One region of the Neobacillus sp. PS2-9 genome, then DNA from elsewhere that is predicted to be linked to it. Evidence: predicted binding sites of a transcription regulator. Region 1 holds the regulator's gene; the other holds the start of a gene.
What was found. Region 1 encodes Rex, which represses fermentation and respiration genes when NADH is low (regulators of the CRP and FNR family bind a similar motif). Its sites were predicted from a motif close to TTGTGAAATATTTCACAA; they were not measured.

Region 1 (11,315 bases):
GAAGTTCTCTTCTCTTTCATTAATAAATTAAAGCGAAAAGGAATTTCTATTATATATATATCCCACCGTATGGATGAAATTTTTGAGATTTGTGATCGCATCACGATTCTCCGAGACGGCAAAAATGTAGTAACAGAACACTGTGAATCTACCAGTTTAGAAGCTGTTATTCAGCATATTGTTGGGGCGGAGTTAGATAAGGCGTTCGACTGGAAGGAACGTATTTATTCTATGGATGTCACCCCTGCTTTGGAAGTAAAAGAGTTAGCATCAGGAACAAAGGTTCAGGATATTAATTTTAAGCTATATCCTGGTGAAATCTTAGGGGTAGCGGGTCTGATGGGAAGCGGAAGGTCTGAAATGGCACGTTCCATATTTGGAATAGACCCGAAAGAAAAAGGAGAAATTTTTGTTAAGGGCAATAAAGTGTCTGTGAAGAGCCCGAATGACGGGATTAAAGAAGGGCTTGCCTTGATTCCTGAGGACCGAAGAGTTCAGGGGTTAGTTCTCGACCATTCGGTTAAAGATAATTTAATCCTCCCTTTTGTAAAGAATCTTAAAAAAGGAATTTTTCTCGATGAGAAAAAAGCCAATAGACTCTCAGAGCAATTAGTGGAAAAGTTAAATATTAAGACGGATGATATTTTTAAAACGACTAAATTATTATCAGGGGGTAATCAACAAAAGATTGTTTTGGCTAAATGGTTATCAAATAATCCGGATGTTCTTATACTAGATGAGCCAACCATCGGTGTGGATATTGGTGCCAAAACAGAGATTATGGATATTATTCGCGAACTGGCTGACAATGGTAAGGCCATAATCGTCATTTCTTCGGAACTTCCTGAACTTTTAGCAGTAAGTGACAGGGTTATTGTTCTCCATGAGGGCAAGGTCACGAAGGACATTAAAAGAGCAGAGATAAACACAGAGGAGGAGCTTCAACATGCTATCCAAGGATATTAAAGTAAATGAACCAACAATTAGAACAAACCCTCAGCTGAAAAAGAAATTCGAATGGCGTAACTATATAGTCTACTTTGCCTTTATAGGTGTTTTAATCTATTTTTCTATGACTCTTTTAGATGATGGCTTTCTATCGTCTACTAACCTTTTAAATATTGTACGACAAACAGCGATGATTTCGATTATGGCGGTAGCTATGACGTTTGTCATTAGCACAGGGGAAATTGACTTATCCGTAGGATCGGTCACAGCTTTATCCTCTTTAACAGCAGCCTTAGCTTTACAAGCAGGTTTTGGGATCGTCGGCGGTCTGATTGCTGGTGTGGGAACCGGATTAATAATTGGATTAATCAATGGTTTGTTGATTACGAAAGTAGCCATACCATCCTTCCTTGTGACATTAGGGATGATGGGTATTATAAAGGGTGCGGCGATGTGGGTTACAAATACCGCACCGGTCCCAATTGTAGATGTTAATTTTAACTTCTTATTCGGTTCTGGAGATATTGGCACTGTGCCCATTCTATTAATTTGGACGCTCCTAGTAACAATCGTAGGGCATGTTCTTTTACGAAAAACAGCATTTGGAAGACAGACCTTAGCAACAGGTGGAAATGAAAATGCAGCTAAATTTTCTGGAGTAAAGACAGCAAAAATTAAACTAATGGTCTTTTTAGGAACGGGTTTAATGGCTGGATTCGCTGGAATTTTATATGCTGGGCGGATGCATGCAGGAAGATTTACCTTCGGTGAAGGGGATGAGTTATCAGTTATCGCGGCTGTCATTCTTGGCGGAACTAGTCTTTTTGGCGGAGTGGGAACAGTTATTGGAACTGTTATTGGTTCCCTTATGATTGGAACGATTAATAACGGCCTAATTATTATGGGGCTTGATGTCAGTCAACAAATGATTATTAAAGGTTTGATTATCATTCTTGCTGTTGCCTTCGGGAAAAAAGCCGTTTCTAAATAATTCATCATTCAGGGGAGGAGAATATCAAAATGGAAAAAATAAAGGTGGGAATAATCGGGACAGGTTTTATTGGACCAACACATATAGAGGCAGTGAGACGACTAGGGTTTGTAGAAGTGATTGGTCTAGCAGAGTCAAATCAGGAGGCTGCTGAAAAAAAAGCAGCTGAGCTTGGTATTCCTAAGGCATATGGTGATTACAAGGACATGCTGCAGGATGAAGAAATTCAGGTGGTACACAATTGTACACCGAATCACCTTCATTTTCAAATTAATAAAGAGATCATTTTAGCGGGTAAGCATGTGCTTTCGGAAAAACCGCTTGCCGTTTCTAGCCAACAATCGGCTGAATTGTTAGCATTGGCACGAGAACATCAAGTGGTTCATGGTGTTAATTTTAACTATAGACAATTCCCATCAGTCCGCCAACTAGAATCCATGGTTCGAAATGAGGAGTTAGGAAAAATAAACCTTGTTCATGGCAGTTATCTTCAAGATTGGCTTTTATATGAAACAGATTACAATTGGCGTTTAGCACCTGAAGTTGGCGGAAAATCACGTGCAGTGGCAGATATTGGTTCCCACTGGTGTGATACGGTTCAATATGTAACAGGAAAGAAGATTGCTGAGGTATTTGCAGATTTGGGCACGGTCCATCCGACCCGAAAAAGGCCAAAACAGAATGCTGCTACGTTTGGAGTGAACGCTGGAACTAGGGAAGCTCAGGAACAGCAATTTGAAGATGTTCCCGTAAATACAGAAGATCTTGCATCTGTTCTCGTTCGATTTGATGATGGAACACGTGGTGTATTTACTGTTTCACAGGTAAGCGCTGGACGGAAAAATCGGTTAAGTTTTGAAATTAATGGTAGCCTTGGTTCTGCATTTTGGAACCAAGAAGAACCTGAAAAAATTTGGATTGGTAATCGAAATAGTCCGAATGGAGTGTTACTTGCAGATCCTGGATTGTTCAATCCAGACGTGAATTCAGCTATTCACCATCCTGGAGGGCATAACGAAGGCTGGCCAGATGCATTGAAAAATATGATGTTACATTTCTATTCTTTTATTCGTGATGGAAAAAATTTATCGACCGATCGACCTACATTTGCAACCTTTGAAGATGGTCATCTATCAATGCTTATTACGGATGCAATCTTAGAAAGTCATGAGCATCAAAAATGGACAATGGTGCAAGTGGAACAGGGGGTGCAACAGTGAAATTAGGTCTCTTTACTGTTCCTTATCAGGGCTTGTCTTTTGATGCGATGTTGGATAAGATGTGTGAGCTAGGGATTGAAGCGATTGAATTAGGTACGGGAAATTATCCTGGGAATCATCATTGTAATCCAGATGTATTACTAGATGAACAGGAAAAAATAAAGGCGTTTAAAAAGGCAGTGGAAAGCAGAGGGTTGATGGTTAGTGCTCTAAGCTGTCATGGGAATCCACTCCATCCCGATCAAACCATTGCTCAAAAAGCACATGATGTATGGCGTAAAACGGTGTTGCTTGCTGAACAATTAGAAGTACCGGTTGTCAATACGTTTTCGGGGTGTCCAGGTGATCATCCTGGTGCGAAATACCCAAATTGGGTGACCTGCGCTTGGCCGCCGGATTTTTTGGAAATTTTGAACTGGCAATGGAATGAACAAGTTATTCCTTATTGGAAGGAAGAAGCGCAATTTGCGAAAGAGCATGGAATAAAGGTAGCTTTTGAAATGCATCCAGGATTTGTCGTATACAACCCGGAAACTCTTTTGAAGATTAGAGAGCATGCAGGTAATAATATTGGAGCAAACTTTGATCCGAGCCACATAATCTGGCAAGGAATTGATCCTGTTGAAGCTATTAAAACTTTAGGTCGAGAGAAAGCGATTTTCCACTTCCATGCAAAGGACACCTATTTAGACGATTCCAATATCCGAAAAAATGGTGTTTTAGATACAAAGCACTATAGTGAAATCGTCAATCGCTCCTGGTCGTTTCGTTCGGTTGGTTATGGTCAGGAAGAAAAGGTTTGGAAAGACATTGTCAGTATACTTCGTGCGGTTGGATATGATTATGTCCTATCGATTGAACACGAAGACATGTTAGCATCCATTGATGAAGGTTTAGGTAAAGCCATCACTCTGCTAAAAGGTTCCCTTTTTAAAGAGAAGAACGTCGATATGTGGTGGGCATAAAACTTTTTAATGGGTTTATTGAAATAGAATGTAAACAAAAGAGCCAATTTGCAATTAGTTGTGGATAAAAAGACTTCCCAGATAAGAAATCTTTTTTTTGCAGTGTAATTACTTTGCATTTAAAAACGAGTGTTTTTGTGGATAATTATTTTCTAAAAAAGTCTCATCATGAAAAAATGTGGATAAGTGCATGTGATAATGTGGATAATGTGGATAAAAACAGTATTTACTGTGGATAATGTGGAAAAGTGTGTGGAGTAACTGAAATAGTAAGCTTTGAAATGTAGATAAGGCTGTGGAAAAAGGGCGGTTTTATTAAAATTTGTAGATAAATGATGAAAGTGTGTAGAAAAAATTGAAAAATGTGTAGAAATAATCGGAAAGTGTGTAGAAATATCGCTGATTTGTGTAGAAAAACAACAAAAGTGTGTAGAAAAAACTCCCCCAGTACATAGACAGACATAACTATAGCAAAAAAACCGGGCGCATCCGCCCGGTTTTTCCTATTAATCTGCCAGCTCAGCCCACTCTTCCATCAAGTGCTCAAGCTCTGCCTTCGCTTTTTCGCTTTTTATGTTAATTTCTAACACTTTTTCGTGATTTTGAAAAACCTCTGGGTTACATAACTGCTGTTCGCACTCCTGAATCTGTTCCTCAAGCTCTTCAATCCGTAACTCGATTTCTTCTAATTTCCTTTTGCGCTGGCGCTCCAGCTTTTTGCTTTCTTTATCCTGTTGATAAGAGTTCTTCTCGAAAGCTTCTTGCTGAGCAGCCTTTTTAGACGATTCAGCTAGTGCTAATGCAGCCAATTCTTCCTGCTCGAGCTTCTTTTCAAGATAATAATCATAATCCCCAAGGTACTCCATGCTGCCATGTCTGCTTAATTCCAATACCTTAGTGGCAATCCGGTTTATAAAATACCGGTCATGGGACACAAACAAAATGGTTCCGGGATAATCAATTAGTGCATTCTCAAGGACTTCCTTACTATCAAGGTCCAGGTGGTTCGTAGGCTCGTCAAGAATGAGAACATTGGCCTTTTCTAGCATCAGCTTCGCAAGTGCTAATCGAGCTTTCTCCCCGCCGCTAAGAGTGGAGACTATTTTTAACACATCATCACCAGAGAATAAGAAGTTTCCAAGAACGGTTCGGATTTCTTTTTCATTTTTCAGTGGATAATCATCCCAAAGCTCATTTAATACACGCTTATTAGAGGTTAATTCCGCCTGTTCCTGATCGTAATAGCCAATGGAAAGGTTTGTTCCATAATGGATAGTTCCGGCAAGGGCAGGGAGCTTCTTAATAATCGTTTTTAAAAGCGTAGACTTACCAATTCCATTTGGACCCACAAGAGCAATGCTTTCTCCCTTAAAGGCCCGGAACGAGATCGCCTCAGATACCTTCTCACCACTGTAGCCCACAGCAAGAGAATCGACAGTTAATACATCATTCCCGGTTTGTCTTTCAATTTCAAAAGCGAAAGTGGCAGACTTTTCATCACCAAGAGGTCGGTCCATTATGTCCATTTTCTCAAGCTTTTTCCGGCGGCTTTGCGCTTGTTTGGTGGTGGACGCTCTCGCTAGATTCCGTTGGATAAAATCCTGTAAATTAGCGACCTCTTGCTGTTGTTTTTCATAAACCTTCAAATTGCGCTCATAATTGGCCGCTTTTTGTTCAAGGTAAGAACTATAGTTACCCGGAAAACGTTGGATTTGCTTGCGGGATACTTCATAGACCTGATTCACGACTTTATCTAAGAAGTAGCGGTCATGAGAGACGATTAAGATCGCGCCATCATACCCCTGCAAATATTGCTCCAGCCATGAAAGGGTATCAATATCCAGATGGTTGGTAGGCTCGTCCAATATTAAAATATCAGGTTTTGTTAGCAGTAATTTCCCCAAAGCAAGGCGGGTTTTTTGACCACCGCTTAAACTAGCAATCATGAGAGAATGATCCTGGAAATTTAAACCGTGTAGAACCGAGCGAATGTCAGCTTCAAACTGGTATCCGCCCTGTTCCTTGAATTGTACCTGGAGGGTATCATATTCTTTCAGCACCCGTTCGTACTTGCTTGGGTCTTCAAACACAGAAGGCTCGGCCATTTGCTCTTCCAGTTTGCGGAGCGATTTTTCCATGATTTGAAGGGGTTCAAATACGGTTAACATTTCGTCCCAAATGGTCAATTTGGATTCTAATCCTGTGTTTTGAGCTAAGTACCCAATGGTTACTTCTTTTGGTTTGATGATTTCGCCGCCATCATGAGACAAATGTCCGGCAATAATCTTTAATAAGGTCGATTTTCCGGCACCATTACGGCCAACTAGGGCCACACGGTCTCTCGTTTGTAATTCTAGCTTTATATTCGATAAAATAAGGTCAGCACCATAATATTTTTGTAATTGATTTACTTGCAATAAAATCATTTTATTCACCTCTATTACTTAGGACTAGTGTACCGTATAAGCGGAATGACAGCAATAACTCGGACTCTTCTAGGTGCTGTTCTTTTAAAAAATCTAGTGATTCGTTCAAAGTTTCACACACATAAAAGGAAAAATAGTGTATTATTTTTTGGTAGGAGGATTTTTTATATGGCCGAATTTACGCATTTTAATGAAGAAGGCAGAGCAAAGATGGTAGATGTCAGCGATAAGCCTGAGACAGCACGTACTGCTCTTGCTCATTCTAGCATAACTGTAAGTAAAGAGATTTTTTACAAAATAACCCATCATGAGATGAAGAAGGGCGATGTACTAGCTGTTGCCCAAGTTGCAGCCGTGATGGCGGCAAAAAAAACATGGGATATTATTCCTATGTGTCATCCCATCCCACTGACAGGTGTGAATATTTCTTTTGCATGGGAAGAGGAGCAAACAGGGAACTTTCAATTACATATTGAGGCAGCGGTGAAAACAAAGGGGAATACAGGTGTGGAAATGGAAGCGCTCACAGCTGCATCTACTTGTGCTTTAACCGTTTATGATATGTGCAAGGCAGTCGATAAAGGGATGGTTATTGGGCCAACCTATTTAGTGGAAAAAACAGGCGGTAAAAACGGTGATTTTAGAAGAAATGAACAGGTTAAATAAGAGTTAAAAAACCATTCATGGGGTGTGGGAGAATATGAGTAACGAAACGATGAAAATACCACAGGCGACAGCGAAACGGCTGCCCCTCTATTATCGATTTTTAAAGAACCTGCATACTTCCGGCAAACAAAGAGTTTCATCTGCAGAGTTAAGTGAAGCGGTAAAGGTAGACTCGGCAACGATTCGCCGTGACTTTTCCTATTTTGGGGCATTAGGTAAGAAGGGGTATGGCTATAATGTTAATTATTTGTTAACCTTTTTCCGGAAAACGCTGGATCAGGATGAATTAACAAAGGTTGCGTTAATTGGGGTCGGTAATTTGGGGACTGCCTTTTTAAATTATAACTTTTTAAAAAATAACAACACGAAGATCGAGGTCGCGTTTGATGTCGATCCGGAAAAAATGGGTACAACGATTCGCGAAGTTCCAGTTCATCATATGGATGATTTGGAGAAGGTATTAGAAAATAGTGATATTCAGGTGGCTATTTTAACGGTGCCAGCTCCTGTTGCGCAAATGATAACGGACCGACTGGTAAAAGCGGAAGTTAAAGGGATTCTAAACTTTACGCCTGCTCGGTTAAATGTACCAGGGTCGATTCGGGTTCACCATATTGACCTGGCAGTGGAACTGCAATCATTGGTTTACTTTTTAAAGCACTATCCAACAGTGGATGTAGAGGAATAGAACATGATAATAAGGCCTCTTACGATGATTCAATCGTAGGAGGTGTTTTTATTGCAAAAATTTGTAAGTTATAACTTTACACGCGTAACAGTGTTATGTTACATTGATAAATAGAAAGGGGTTTTTATCATGAGTGAGGAGTTAATCTCAAAAAAAGACCTATTAGAATTTGCGAGAATTTCCTATGGACAGTTATATAGATGGAAGCGAAAGGACCTTATTCCAGAAGAATGGTTCATACGTAAATCAACCTTTACTGGGCAGGAGACCTTTTTTCCAAAAGAGAAGATCCTAGAAAGAATCAATAAAATCCAAACAATGAAAGAAAATTTATCACTAGATGAACTGGCAGACATGTTTTCACCAAATATTTCTGACTTGCAGCTAGGAAAAGACGAGCTAGTAAAACGTAACATTGTTTCATCTGCTGTTATGAATTTTTACCTTGAGAATGAAAAAGGAAGCCCTACGTTTACGATTACTAGGATGCTTGAAGTATATGTGCTTGAGAAGCTTCTGCAATCTGGTGAGATTAATCAAGATGAAGGAAAGATGCTGCTTCAGGTGTTAAAGGAGCATGCTGCTTTAATCAAACAAAAAAGCTGTGAATTAGTCATAACAAGGAAACTTGGGGTGTCATCGTGTCTCTTGCTCATTAACGCAGAAGCGATGCATATGGATTTGGGGACGAAAATGGTTGTGCAGCTCTCACTGATGTCGTGTATGGAAGAGATCAAAGCAAAATTATTATAAAGGAGAATATACATGGATATGAAGGAAAGAGGAGACTTAGTCATCAATGGTTTCGGTGCTTCAAATGGTGGGGCGTTCCGCCAGGTCATATTGAATGGATTCGGAACGGTTAACAGTGATGTTGATTGCGTGGAGTTTGAAAGTAATGGCTTCGGGACCGTGGATGGGAATGTGACAAGTGAACAGACGAAAATAAACGGTAAAGCAAAGGTCAAGGGAACGATTGAATCCCAGCAACTATCGATAGATGGAACGGCAAAGATTGGCGAAAATCTATATGTGAAAAAATTAAAGGTTTCCGGCAAGGCGTCTGTTGGTGGAAAAGTCAAAAGTGAGGAAATCAAAATTAATGGGGTGTTAAGGGTAGAAGGAGATTGTGAGGCAGAGATTTTTAAAGCAGATTCTCAATTTGCTATAGGCGGGTTATTAAATGCCGAACAAATTACGATTCAACTTCATGGCCCATGTAAGGCAAAAGAAATCGGCGGTGAAACCATTTTGGTGAAACATAGAGGTTCCTTTTTCGAAAGTCTCATTAAACCGTTGTTTTCCACTCAGCTCGAAGTGGAATTCATTGAAGGAGACAAAATTGAACTAGAGAATACCATTGCCAAGGTGGTACGGGGGAATCAGGTAAAGATTGGCCGGAATTGCCAAATTGGTGTCGTAGAGTACCGGGAAGATTTTTCACAACATAAAAATGCTGTCGTCAAAGAAAGTATCAAAGTGTAATAGGGGGGTAGGAAAATGGAGAAAACCAGTAACCTGATCATAAATGGTTCGGGGAGTTATCCTGGCGGCCAATATAGAAAAATCAGCATAAGAGGAGAAGGAACCATCGTCAATAACGTCGACTGCTCCAGCTTTCATGTATATGGAACAAGTGAGGCGTGCGAAAATGTGAAAACACGCTCTGCTAAAATCTTGGGTGAAGCAGAGGTCAAAGGATCGATGGAGGCAGAGGAAGCACTCGTTATGGGCACAATGACCGTGGGCGGGAAGGCACATTTGAAAAAAATGAAGATTTTTGGCTTGTTAGAGACGGATGACCGATTAATTGGCGAGTCAGCCGTTATTAAAGGAAGTATCTCTGTAAAAGGTGATGTCGCGTATGAGAAATTTGACTCGAGCGGCGGCTTTGAGATTAAGGGGTTGCTCTCTGCCGACACCGTTAAAATTCTACTGAGCTTTGGTGAGAGCACAGCGGAGGAAATTGGCGGCGGGAAGATTTCGGTAAAAAGAGGATCCTGGTTTATACCATTCACCAATATTCCACTCTCAAAGAGAGCGGGTTTTCTCGATGCAAAAGTCATCGAAGGCGATGAGGTGTACTTAGAAAACACAAAAGCAGCAATCGTTCGGGGAAATATTGTGAAAATCGGTCCTGGATGTGACATCGGTTTGGTGGAGTATAGAGACGATTTGGTACATGACCCTAGCGCCACTATAAAAACAAAAACGAAGGTTTAGAGGGGGATAGGGGATGACAGCAAAAGATAGTAAATTAGGTTTAGTAGTCGCAGGATTATTATTAGGTATTTTAATGGCGTCAATGGATAATACCATTGTTGTGACCGCGATGGGGACAATTGTTGGTGACCTCGGTGGACTGGAAAGCTTCGTTTGGGTTGTTTCTGCCTATATGGTAGCAGAGATGGCGGGGATGCCGATCTTCGGGAAATTGTCTGACATGTACGGACGGAAGCGGTTCTTTATTTTTGGGCTTATTTTGTTTATGGCAGGATCCGCTTTATGTGGTACAGCCGAAACGATTACACAATTAAGTATTTACCGGGCGATCCAAGGAATTGGCGGCGGCGCACTTGTGCCTATTGCCTTTACGATTATGTTTGATCTCTTTCCACCTGAAAAACGCGGGAAGATGGGCGGATTATTTGGAGCGGTCTTTGGTCTATCGAGCATTTTTGGACCGTTGCTAGGGGCGTATATTACGGATCATATCAGCTGGCATTGGATTTTCTATATTAACATGCCGCTTGGAATTTTATCCTTGATTTTTATCGTGATGGCTTACAAAGAGTCACCGATTCATCAAAAGCAAACGATTGACTGGTGGGGAGCGGTGACATTGGTCAGCGGAGTCGTCTGCTTAATGTTCGCTCTAGAGCTAGGTGGACAGAAATATGACTGGGATTCAGTGATTATTTTAAGCTTATTTGCAGGATTTGCAATTTTGTTTGTCGTCTTTTTATTTGCTGAGACAAAGGCAAAGGATCCAATCATTTCATTTTCGATGTTTAAAAACCGGTTGTTTGCTGGAAGTACGATTGTCGGTCTGTTTTATGGGGCAGCTTTTATGGCCGGAACGGTATACATACCGATTTTTGTCCAAGGAGTGTATGGAGGCAGTGCAACGAATTCGGGGTTGATTTTATTACCGATGATGCTTGGGTCGGTGGTGACCGCGCAAGTAGGAGGGTTTTTGACGACGAAAATGAGCTACCGAAATATCATGTTTTTGTCGGCGGCTATTCTGATAGGTGGATTTTTGCTGTTAAGTACGATTACTCCAGAAACCAGCCGGGCGATATTAACGGTGTACATGATTGTCATCGGACTGGGAGTGGGCTTCTCGTTTTCGGTGTTGAGTATGGCGGCGATTCATCCATTTGGCATGGAGCAAAGGGGCTCAGCGAC
Region 2 (11,315 bases), 340 kb from region 1:
CTTGAGCTCTCAGGCGGAGTAGCTTCTTACGGTCAATCAGAAAAAGAAGGTATCGATCTTGCAATTGAAGAAATCAATAAAAAAGGTATTGATGGAAAGAAACTAAAACTTGTGACTTTTGACAATAAATCAGAGGCATCAGAAGCAACAAGTGGTGCACTTAAATTAGCCACACAAGACAAGGTTTCAGCAATCATCGGTGCGGCAACAAGTACAAATACGCTTGCACAGGTACAAATTGCGCAGGATAATAAGATTCCATTAATTACGCCAACAGGTACAAACCCTACTATTACAAATAAAGATGGAAAAGTAAGTGACTTTGTTTTCCGTACATGCTTTATCGACCCATTCCAAGGTACAGTTGCAGCGAACTTTGCAGCAAAAGAATTAAAGGTTAAGAATGCGGCGATCCTTATTGACAGCTCAAGTGACTATGCAAAGGGACTTGCAGATGCGTTCAAGAAGGCATTTAAGGCAAATGGTGGGAAAATTGTAAAAGAAGAAGCATACGTGGCAAAGGATACAGATTTCCATGCTACTTTAACAAATATCAAAGCGGCGAATCCAGAATATGTATTCATTCCTGGATACTATGAAGAAGTGGGCCTAATCATTAAGCAAGCTCGTGAAATTGGTCTAAATGTACCACTTATGGGTGGCGACGGTTGGGATTCTCCTACTCTAGTAAAAATTGCTGGCGGCGCGGATCCATTAAAGAATACATTTATTACAAACCACTATTCATCAGGTGATAGTGACAAGAAAGTACAAGACTTTGTTTCGGCATTCAAAGCGAAATATGATGGTAAATCACCGGATGCTTTCAATGCTTTAGGTTATGATACTGTGTACTTTATTGCTGATGCGATTAAGCGTGCAGGAAGCAGTGATTCTAAGAAAATTCAGAAGGCACTTGCAGAAACTGATGGACTTGAGCTTGTATCAGGAAAGATGAAGCTTGATAAAAATCACGATCCAATCAAAGCAGCCGTTATCCTTGAGTACGTAAACGGTGAACAACAATTCAAAGTAAAAGTAAATCCTTAAATTAGAAAAGCGGAAGCGCCTTGTTCAGCCCCGACAGGCAAATGTTCTTCGGCGAGAAAAGTCCGCCTTTTGACTTTTATTGCCGAAGGTTATTTGACCCGAGGGGCTAGGCGCTGGAGCTAGACAGGAAATTGACAGAGCCGCATGATAACGGCCAACAGGTTCAATAAATTTTATAATGGGCAAATGAATAGGGAGCATGGATGTCTCCCTATTCCCATTTTAAGAGCAAGTTGAAGTCCTTTTAAGGGAGTGTTTGGACATGGAACAATTTATACAACAATTAGTCAACGGAATATCCCTGGGGAGCATTTATGCATTAATCGCCCTTGGATACACAATGGTATACGGAATCGTCAAACTGATTAACTTTGCCCATGGGGACGTATTCATGGTCGGTGCATTTATAGGCTTTTATTCTATTACTATTTTAGATTTAGGATTTTTTCCTGCCTTAGTTATTTCCATGGTAGCATGTGCGATTTTTGGGGTGCTGATTGAACGGATTGCGTACAAACCTTTAAGAAACGCGACAAGGATTGCGGCCTTGATTACCGCCATTGGTGTGTCCTTGTTTATCGAATATGGAACGATTTATGCGCGTGGTGCACAGCCAGAAGCATATCCAAGTAATTTGGTTCCAATCAAGAGCTTAGATGTGTTTGGTGTAAAAATTAGTGGACAATCCATCCTTATTTTAGGAACATCCATAGTCTTAATGATTCTTCTGCAATTCATTGTTCATAAAACGAAAATTGGAAAAGCGATGCGTGCTGTTTCTCATGATATGGATGCAGCAAGATTGATGGGGATTAACGTCAATAACACGATTTCTGCTACCTTCGCTATCGGTTCTGCTCTAGCAGGTGCAGCTGGGGTTATTTTTGGAATGTACTATACAAAGATTGAACCACTGATGGGAATTATACCGGGACTGAAAGCCTTCGTTGCTGCTGTTTTAGGCGGAATCGGAATTATTCCTGGAGCGATGGCAGGCGGGTTAGTTTTAGGTACAATTGAAGCGTTTGTTAGTGCGGCAGGCTATTCTTTATGGCGTGATGGAGTTGCATTCATTGTTCTAATCTTAATTTTAATCTTCAAACCAGCAGGCTTATTTGGTAAAAATGTCAGGGAAAAGGTATAGGGGGAGGCTTCTACGATGACTATTTTTAAACAGGCAAAGTTTTTTTGGACTTCAATCGTTTTAGCCGTTGTTTTTGCAGTAGTGATGCAATTTTTAATTACAGGCGGAACACTCAATCAATTTTATGTAAATACACTGTTTTTTATGGGAATTAATATTATTTTAGCGGTAAGTCTTCACTTGATTATTGGGATTACTGGCCAGTTTTCCATTGGACATGCCGGGTTTCTTGCAGTGGGTGCCTATGCATCTGCGATTATGACGATGAAATTAAGTATGCCGTTTCCAGTAGCATTAGTAGTCGGTGGATTAGCAGCAGCAGTTGCAGGTCTAATCATTGGGATCCCTACCCTCCGTTTAAGAGGAGATTATTTAGCCATTGCTACTCTTGGTTTTGGTGAAATTGTTCGAATTGTCTTTTTGAACATTGATTATGTAGGCGGAGCCAGCGGGATGACTGTATCTCATTTGACCACATGGCCGTGGTTGATTGGCTGTGTCGTATTGACGATTATTGTCATTGCCAACTTCACCAACTCTACACACGGAAGAGCCTGTATCTCCATTAGAGAAAATGAAATTGCTGCCGATGCGATGGGGATTAATACTACTTATTATAAAGTAGCTGCTTTTGCGCTTGGGGCCTTTTTCGCGGGAATTGCTGGTGCTCTTTTTGCACATAACTTTTATATTATTCAACCAACCAACTTTGGATTCTTAAAGTCTTTTGATATTTTAATTTTCGTTGTACTTGGTGGTTTAGGCAGTATGTCTGGTGCTGTCATTGCTACCGTCCTGTTGACTATTATCTCTACCTATCTTCAAAACTATCCAGAGGTACGGATGGTCATCTATAGCTTAGTCTTAATCGTAATGATGCTTTATCGTCCACAAGGATTAATGGGCACAAAAGAGATTACTTCATTCTTTAAATCTAGTAAATCCGCTAAAGGAGGAGTACAGCATGGCAGCAAAAACACAGTTGCTTAAGGTTGAAAATGCAGGAATCCGATTTGGCGGGTTGAAGGCGGTGTCTGATGTAAACCTGGAATTAAAACAGGGTGAACTTGTCGGTTTAATAGGCCCAAACGGTGCCGGAAAAACAACCTTCTTTAACCTGCTAACAGGTGTGTATGTTCCGACTGAAGGGAGTATTTCATTAGAGGGAGAAAAATTGAACGGTCTAGCTCCTTATCGGATTACGAAAAAGGGAATCAGCCGTACCTTCCAGAATATCCGGTTGTTTAGTGAATTATCCGTACTTGATAATGTAAAGGTTGCTTATCATTCTCAGTCAAAGCATTCCATTTTCAGCTCCATTCTTCGCTTCCCTTCCCACTTTTCTGGCGAGAAGGAGATGGAAGAAAAGGCGATTGAATTTTTAAAAATCTTTAAGCTTGACGATGTATTACATGAGAAAGCAAAGAACTTACCATATGGACAGCAGCGCCGTCTGGAAATTGCTAGAGCACTGGCTGCGAATCCAAAGTTATTGCTCTTGGATGAACCGGCAGCTGGTATGAACCCGCAGGAAACCGAGGAATTGATGAATTTAATCGCCCTCATTCGCGAGAAATTTTCATTAACCATTCTATTAATTGAACATGACATGCTTCTAGTGATGGGAGTTTGTGAACGAATCTATGTCCTTGACCATGGTCAGTTGATTGCTAATGGTACCCCAGAAGAAATCAGAAATAATCCGAAAGTCATCGAAGCGTATCTTGGCGAGGAGGTCTCTTAATATGCTAAAAATAAAGGATATGAATGTCTATTATGGAAATATTCATGCATTGAAGGGGGTTTCCCTCGAGATCAATCAAGGAGAAATCGTCACACTGATTGGGGCAAATGGTGCGGGTAAAAGTACGCTTTTAAAAACGATTTCTGGTCTCCTGAAGCCTAAGAACGGAGAAATCGTGTTTGAAAATGAACACGTAGCTGGGAAGGTTGCCCAATCCATCGTTAAGAGAGGAATTTCTCAGGTTCCTGAAGGGCGTCGAGTATTTCAAAATATGTCCGTTGAGGAAAATTTAGAATTAGGTGCCTATTTACGAAAAGACAAGAAAGGCATTCGTGAGGATTTTGAAAAAGTCTATCAGCTTTTCCCACGATTGGAAGAGCGCCGTAAGCAGCAATCGGGTACACTTTCAGGTGGGGAGCAGCAAATGCTTGCGATGGGTCGTGCATTAATGGCAAGGCCGCGCCTTTTGCTATTAGATGAGCCATCCATGGGTCTTGCCCCATTGTTGGTAAAAACCATTTTTAAGATCATTGAGGAAATCAATCAGCAAGGAACGACTGTATTACTAGTTGAGCAAAATGCGAATATGGCATTATCCATTGCTGACCGTGCCTATGTCATCGAGACAGGAAAAATAGTGGCTGCAGGTACCGCTGAAGAGCTGAGCCAATCAGACCAAATAAGAGCTGCCTATTTAGGCGGGCATTAAAAAAAGGGGATTGAACCCCTTTTTTTCATTCTTTATACTTTTAATTTTTGACGCTCTGCATCAAGTGTGAATTGAAACCTTTGTTTTGGACTTAATTTCGCTCGAATGATGTTGGAGTAATCCTGATAAAGCTGCTCTAATCCCACTAAAGCGAGTGAAAAGAAATTGGCATAATTCTTTTGAACCTCCCACTTTAGCTCATTCTTTCCGCAAATACTGTATTTATTTAACTCTTCTATCTCCTTTTGAATTTTAACCAATTCCGCTGCCTGATCTCCCTTAGGGAGTGACAACACTTGGTCGATTTTTTCTATATAGGCCATTGATTTCTCAATCTTCCCATTGATTTCTTGATATCCCTCTTGATCAATTAGATGATATTGAAGCTTGAACTCGTTTAATTTATTAGCAGATTCATAGGTGGCATTCACGATATCATCCCTGGTCATATCTTTTGTTTCATAGCTAAGCATATGCTTCCAGGAAGGCTGAGTGATCGCTGTGCGGTGATCTTCAAGGGTGTGGCAGAATTTTTTATAGCCATGAAGCTCTGGATGTTCAAAAGCAGGGCTTGCAGGATCTAGGAATGGAGCAAGCGGTGCCACAAAGTAATAGACTCTTGGATCCTGATGGCAGGCCAGATGAATCGTTTCACAGAAATCGATGTTTTCGATGGCACTTTGGTACGTCTGTCCTGGGATCCCCACCATGAAGAACAAATCGATTTTTTTACAGCCATTCTTTAGAGCAAAGTTAAGGGTGTCTATGACCTTTTGATTGGTACAGCTGAACTTCCCATTGTAACGCCTAATTTTCTCATCATGTGTCTCAAGGGTGATTTCAATACTATATTTGGGCACACTTTCATTCATTTGCTTGAAAAATTCTTCGTCGGCATACTGGAACAGTTCAAAGACGATTTCATTTTTTAGGTTGATTTTTTTAAGGCGGCTAAAAAACTCATTTACATATTCACGACCACCCTGCCGAAGATCGTGAAGAATGAAAATGGGTGCGCGGCTAAACCGTGAAATAAATTGAATGTCCTCCACTAACTTTTTTGGTGATCGTAGGGCAAGTGAATTGCGGTTACAGTTTTGATCATAAGCTTCTCTTGATCCCCCGCAAATCAAACAGTTTTGTGTACATCCTCTCGCTGTTAACAGCGCTGTGTTAGGATATTGAAGCCATCCGTTATAAGGAAGGGGGTCAAGGAAATTTCGGTATTTGAAAACGGAGCGAATGGTGTAGCGATAGCCAGGAATGTCTATATCATCTAAATCCTTAGGTACATACGTAATTGGATTGTTGCCGTACTCACTGCCTTTTTTCCAAGTTAAATTGGGTATATCAGCATAGTGAGTGTTCCCTGCCTCAATTTTGTTCATCAGGAGAAGCATCAGCTTTTCGGTAGAGTCGCCACGCATAACAAAGTCGATAAATGGATAGTCAATTAACTCTTTATGATAATAGGTGGCTGATAACCCGCCAAAAATGATGGGTGTTTGCGGATGAAGGGTTTTTACTATTTTGGCAAGTTCAATGCTGCCATGTGCATGCGGGAGCCAATGAAGGTCTATTCCGAATGCTTTTGTTTGGATTTTGCTTAATTTTGCTTCGACATCAAATGATGAATTCATCAGCATCCGATTGGCAATATTGATGATCTTTACCCGCAGGCCATATCTTTCAAGGTAATCCGCAATACTTGTCAATCCAATGGGATACATTTCAAACACAGGTGATGACGGAACAACATCACTTATTGGGCCTGCAAGCAAAGCATTTTTCCTAAAGTCGTACACACTGGGTGCATGCAGGAGAACTAAATCATATTTCATAATTTCACCTCTTAAAATAGATGGTTGATTTGTGAAGATATTCACAATGGAGTATAAGGTAGGGTTTATAATTTTAGTTTACTATACTTATTGGTTGATAGAGTGACAAACGGGTGACAATATTTGGGTGATTTTGTGGATAAACCCAGTTGAATTTAGGACCCTAACCATAGACTTGTACTCATTAATACAAAGGTAGTAGAGAAGAATAATCCTTTTAGCAAATATAAAAAAAAGGGAAACTGTGCCATAATCATTTTACAAGCCGGAAACGGTTTGGCCCAGTATCGGTCAGTGTGTTTCATTGGACCGGTCTGGGTTTTTCTTTGTAATAAAAAAGTATAAAATTCGACTTCGAGAATTGTCCAGCTCTAGCGCCTAGCCCCTCGGGTCAAATAACCTTCTGCAATAAAAGTCAAAGAACGACTTTTCTTGCAGAAGAACATTTGCCTGTCGGGGCTGATCAAGGCGCTTCCGCTTTTCTTTGTCCTATTGGGAAATTTCAGCTTTATTTTTATTATCATGGCTCCTCTTTTATTGTGTTTATAGAATATTTCCATTAAACTAACAGTAATTAACAGAAAATTTAGATATCAAATCAAAAGCGGATGAAGGAGAGAAATGAATGAATAATTCGTCCAATTCGCAAAAAAAGGAACGGTTATCCAGGTACTTTTTACTGTGCGTCTCCCTTATTGGCATTTGGATCTTTATCCAATTTGGACTAGCAAAAATAACGGCACCTAATGAAACAATGATTCTTGCTTTATTAGTTGTTTTTCTACTGATTGTCGAGTTTTTTCCATTGCCAGTTTGGAAAGGCACCGTTACGATTTCCTTTCCACTCGTGTATGCCATTTATGTAATGGATGGCCTTTCATATACAGTTCTTTCCTATGGATGTATCGTGGCAATGATTAATCTATATAAAAGAAGGCCGCTCAGGATTGTGTTTTTTAATCCTGCCTTGCTACTTATCAGTTTTTATACTGCACACTTAATCAGTCAATGGTTTTTATCATTTTTAACAATTGAACTACAGTCAAGATTCCTGCAAGGAGTTCTTCACTTTAGCCTGCTTATCCTGCCTTTTTATCTTGTTAATAATTTAATTGTTGATGTATTGCTTACGATTAGACCTCAGCTCTATAACTTCCGTATATGGAAGCGGAAAACGCTGCAGGAATTGAATAGTTTCCTACTTTCATATGGATACCTAGTCCTTTTTTATTTTCTTGGAAATCAAAATAGAGGAGAAATTGATGTCTTTTCGTTCTTTTTCTTTTTTGCTCCATTAGTGTGCTTTGCACTATTAAGTTCCATTATTGCTAACTTAAAGAAGGAGAAATCAAAATTAAAGGCACTATTTAGTATCTCTTCTGAACTTAATAAAAAAATTGCAGCACCAGATTGGTTATCTTTTTTAGCCAATAATCTTCAGGAATTTATAGATGTGGATGCCTGGATTTTATGGAAAAGAGAAAAAAAGGGTTGGAATCTAAGGTTTGCCTCAGGATTAGTTATGGATGAAATCATTTTAACAGATGAAGCGGCTCTGGCGTTTGATAAAACTAGGCAGTTAACCGTTTACCATCATACGAAAAAGGACGCGGGGCCTGCGGGAAAAATATTTTCAGAAGAAGTGGGGTCGTTATTATATGCCCCATTAGTGCTTGAAAATGAGCTGGTTGGTATGTTTGTCTTTGGAAGAGTTCGGTCAAAAAGCTTTACGGAAGAAGATAGGCAGTCAGCGGCTACCCTTGCCAATCAGTTAGCCGTCTTAATTAAGACGAAATGGCTGTTTGCTGAACAGGAAAAAAGGCTGATTTTAGAAGAAAGAAATCGAATTGCGCGTGATATTCATGATGGGGTGGCTCAATCATTAGCAGGGGCCATCATGAATTTGGAGACAGCCACTCGGAAATTCACTAAAATGCCAGATGACTCGTTCCGACTAATGGTAGAAAGCACGGAAAAGCTGAGGAGAAGCTTAAAGGAAGTTAGGGAATCGATCTATGCTCTTCGCCCATATCCAACAGAACGCGTGGGGCTGCTGTCGGCAATTGCCTCAAAAATCAGCGCGATTCAACGAGATTCAAACATGGACATATCATTTGATACCCGCGGCCCTGAGTTTCAGCTCAGCCCTATGGTGGAAAAAATTATATTCGATATCTGCAAAGAGAGTATGCAGAATGCCCTTAAGCATGCAGAGGCAACGAAGATTGACATTTTATTAAGCTATCAAAAGGAGCATGTTCTATTAAAAATTAAGGATAATGGGAAGGGATTTTCATTATTCCAGGCGATGATTAAAGCAAGGCAGCACCCCCATTTTGGAATCCTGCATATGAATGAGGCGGCGGAGAAAATCCAAGCTTCGCTCCAAGTAGACAGTAAAGAAGGAGCGGGAACAGAGATTACGTTAACCGTACCAAGAATGGGAATTGAAGGGAGTGATTTACGTGATCAAGCTTATGCTAGTCGATGATCATGCGGTATTGCGTGATGGTCTTAAAAACATAGTAGGAATGGAAGCCGATATTGAAGTAGTGGCAGAGGCGGTAAATGGGAATGATGCGATTGCGAAGGTGGATGAGATTCTACCGGATGTCATTCTAATGGATATTAATATTCCTGAAAAAAATGGCATAGAAGCAACAAGTGTGATAAAAGAGCGTTATCCGGCTGTTAAAATTCTCATTTTGACTATGCATGATCATGATGAGTTCTTTATGTCAGCCATCCGCGAAGGGGCGGATGGATATCTTCTGAAGGATGCTCCTTCACAGCATGTCATTGATGCGATCCGTGCGGTTGCTAATGGTCAGTCGGTTATTCACCCTGCTATGACAAAGAAGTTCCTGGGTTTCCAACAACAGAAGGCAGAGCCTATCGAAGAAAAGACCGACTCCGTGCTGACCGGAAGGGAAAAAGAAGTGCTTTTGTGTCTGGTTAAAGGAATGAATAACAAAGAGATTGCGCAAAGTCTATATATCAGTGATAAAACCGTAAAAATCCATGTCAGCAACATCTTCAAAAAACTCGGCGTAAAAAGCCGTTCACAAGTCGTCATCTACGCCGTCCAAAACCAGCTCGTCCCATTAGCATAAAAGGAAACTGTAAAGGGGGTCAGACACCATGTGAATCCATCACATGATGCCTGACCCTTTTCTGCTTACTGGAGCGGAAGGCACGAAGACCAACAGGACTATGTCCTATAACTTAAGTACGAAAACAAATTAGTACTTATTCTTACGGTAATTACTCCCTTTGCTGAATAGTGTTATCGTCTCCTTTTTTAGACAATAGACCTAACAACTATTAGTAGAAAAGGGGAATGGATTGTGAAAAAGAAAAGGTGGTTATCAGTCTTTCTTACTCTCGTCATACTAGTATCACTTGTAATTCCTGGTCTATCAAAAGCGAACGCTGAAGGGACATCTGCTATCATCGATAGTAAATTGCTCAAAGCACTCGATACAGCCGTAGACCCATTACAGGTCATAGTGACCTTTGATGGAAAGGGCGCTCCAACAAAAGACCAACTTAATCTGTTAAACAGTCTAGGAATCTCCAAAGGACTTTCAATGAATGCTTTACCAATGGCGGGGATACTTGCAACGAAGGATCAAATCAATAAACTCGCTGCTTCTCCGGGAGTAAAGTCGATTTATTTAAATCGTAAGCTCACTTATTACAATGCAGATGCGACCAGTTTAACAGGGGTAGATAAAGTACGAACAGATACAGCGATGCAAAAGGCAAATGGAGGATTGCCGATAACGGGAAAAGGGATTGGTGTGGTAATCAACGACAGCGGTGTGGATGGAACGCATAAAGATCTGCAATTTGGCAGTCACCTAGTCCAAAACGTAATGGCAAGTACAAATTTAAACAGCTTGGAGCCTAGTTTACTGCCAATCACTTATGTAGAAAATGTGCCAAACACGGACTCTAATTCGGGACACGGTACGCATGTTGCCGGTATTGTTGGCGGGACAGGAGAAAGCTCAAAAGGGAAATATGAAGGGGTTGCTCCAGGTGCTAGTTTAATAGGTTACGGTTCAGGTGCAGCCCTCTTTGTTCTTGATGGCATTGGCGGTTTCGATTATGCTATCACCCATCAATCTGAATATAATATTCGAGTGATTACAAATTCCTGGGGTTCATCAGGCGACTTTGATCCTAATGATCCGATTAATATAGCCAGTAAGGCAGCCCACGACCGTGGCATTACCGTCTTATTCGCAGCAGGGAATGAAGGGCCGGGAGAAAACACCCATAACCCTTACGCAAAAGCTCCATGGGTCATTTCTGTGGCTGCCGGAGAAAAAGATGGATCACTGGCAGATTTTTCTTCAAGAGGGACAAAGGGAGTCGGTGGTACCTTTGAAATGGATGGTAAGACGTGGACATGGAAGGATGAACCGAGTGTGACCGCACCAGGAGTCGATATTATTTCAACTCGAGTTCTCGCCCCCGTCTCAACGTTAGGTGCAACAACAGATGCGGAGCTAATTGAACCAGCCTACCTGCCATATTATACAGCCATGAGTGGTACCTCTATGGCAACACCGCATGTGGCAGGGATTACTGCGCTCATGTTAGAGGTAAAGCCCACGTTGTCACCAGATGAAATCAAGAAAATTTTACAGGATACAGCTACAAATATGCCTGGCTATGAAACATGGGAAGTGGGCACCGGCTATGTGAATGCCTATGCCGCACTTGATGCTGTCCTGTTTGGAAACCAATATGGCACAACCGTAAACGCCTATCAAACATTCAATAGCAATGTTAAATCAACAGTCACGAGATCTCCTT

Region 2: a site for Rex is predicted at 6,518-6,535, ahead of RCG25_RS00535 (TIGR04190 family B12-binding domain/radical SAM domain protein). Genes of this name have one in related genera too.

What each region holds. Positions count from the first base shown of each region.
Region 1 is NZ_CP133269.1:4,959,984-4,971,298, reverse strand. Features, by position in the region: gene RCG25_RS24765 (sugar ABC transporter ATP-binding protein) at 1-966, shown strand, start outside; gene RCG25_RS24760 (ABC transporter permease) at 947-1,939, shown strand; gene RCG25_RS24755 (Gfo/Idh/MocA family protein) at 1,969-3,159, shown strand; gene RCG25_RS24750 (sugar phosphate isomerase/epimerase family protein) at 3,156-4,124, shown strand; gene RCG25_RS24745 (ABC-F family ATP-binding cassette domain-containing protein) at 4,631-6,550, opposite strand; gene moaC (cyclic pyranopterin monophosphate synthase MoaC) at 6,719-7,216, shown strand; gene RCG25_RS24735 (redox-sensing transcriptional repressor Rex) at 7,251-7,904, shown strand; gene RCG25_RS24730 (YhbD family protein) at 8,034-8,657, shown strand; gene RCG25_RS24725 (polymer-forming cytoskeletal protein) at 8,670-9,389, shown strand; gene RCG25_RS24720 (cytoplasmic protein) at 9,405-10,127, shown strand; gene RCG25_RS24715 (MDR family MFS transporter) at 10,141-11,315, shown strand, end outside.
Region 2 is NZ_CP133269.1:106,838-118,152, forward strand. Features, by position in the region: gene RCG25_RS00510 (ABC transporter substrate-binding protein) at 1-1,050, shown strand, start outside; gene RCG25_RS00515 (branched-chain amino acid ABC transporter permease) at 1,313-2,194, shown strand; gene RCG25_RS00520 (branched-chain amino acid ABC transporter permease) at 2,210-3,184, shown strand; gene RCG25_RS00525 (ABC transporter ATP-binding protein) at 3,159-3,938, shown strand; gene RCG25_RS00530 (ABC transporter ATP-binding protein) at 3,940-4,647, shown strand; gene RCG25_RS00535 (TIGR04190 family B12-binding domain/radical SAM domain protein) at 4,680-6,488, opposite strand; gene RCG25_RS00540 (GAF domain-containing sensor histidine kinase) at 7,114-8,979, shown strand; gene RCG25_RS00545 (response regulator) at 8,954-9,601, shown strand; gene RCG25_RS00550 (S8 family serine peptidase) at 9,836-11,315, shown strand, end outside.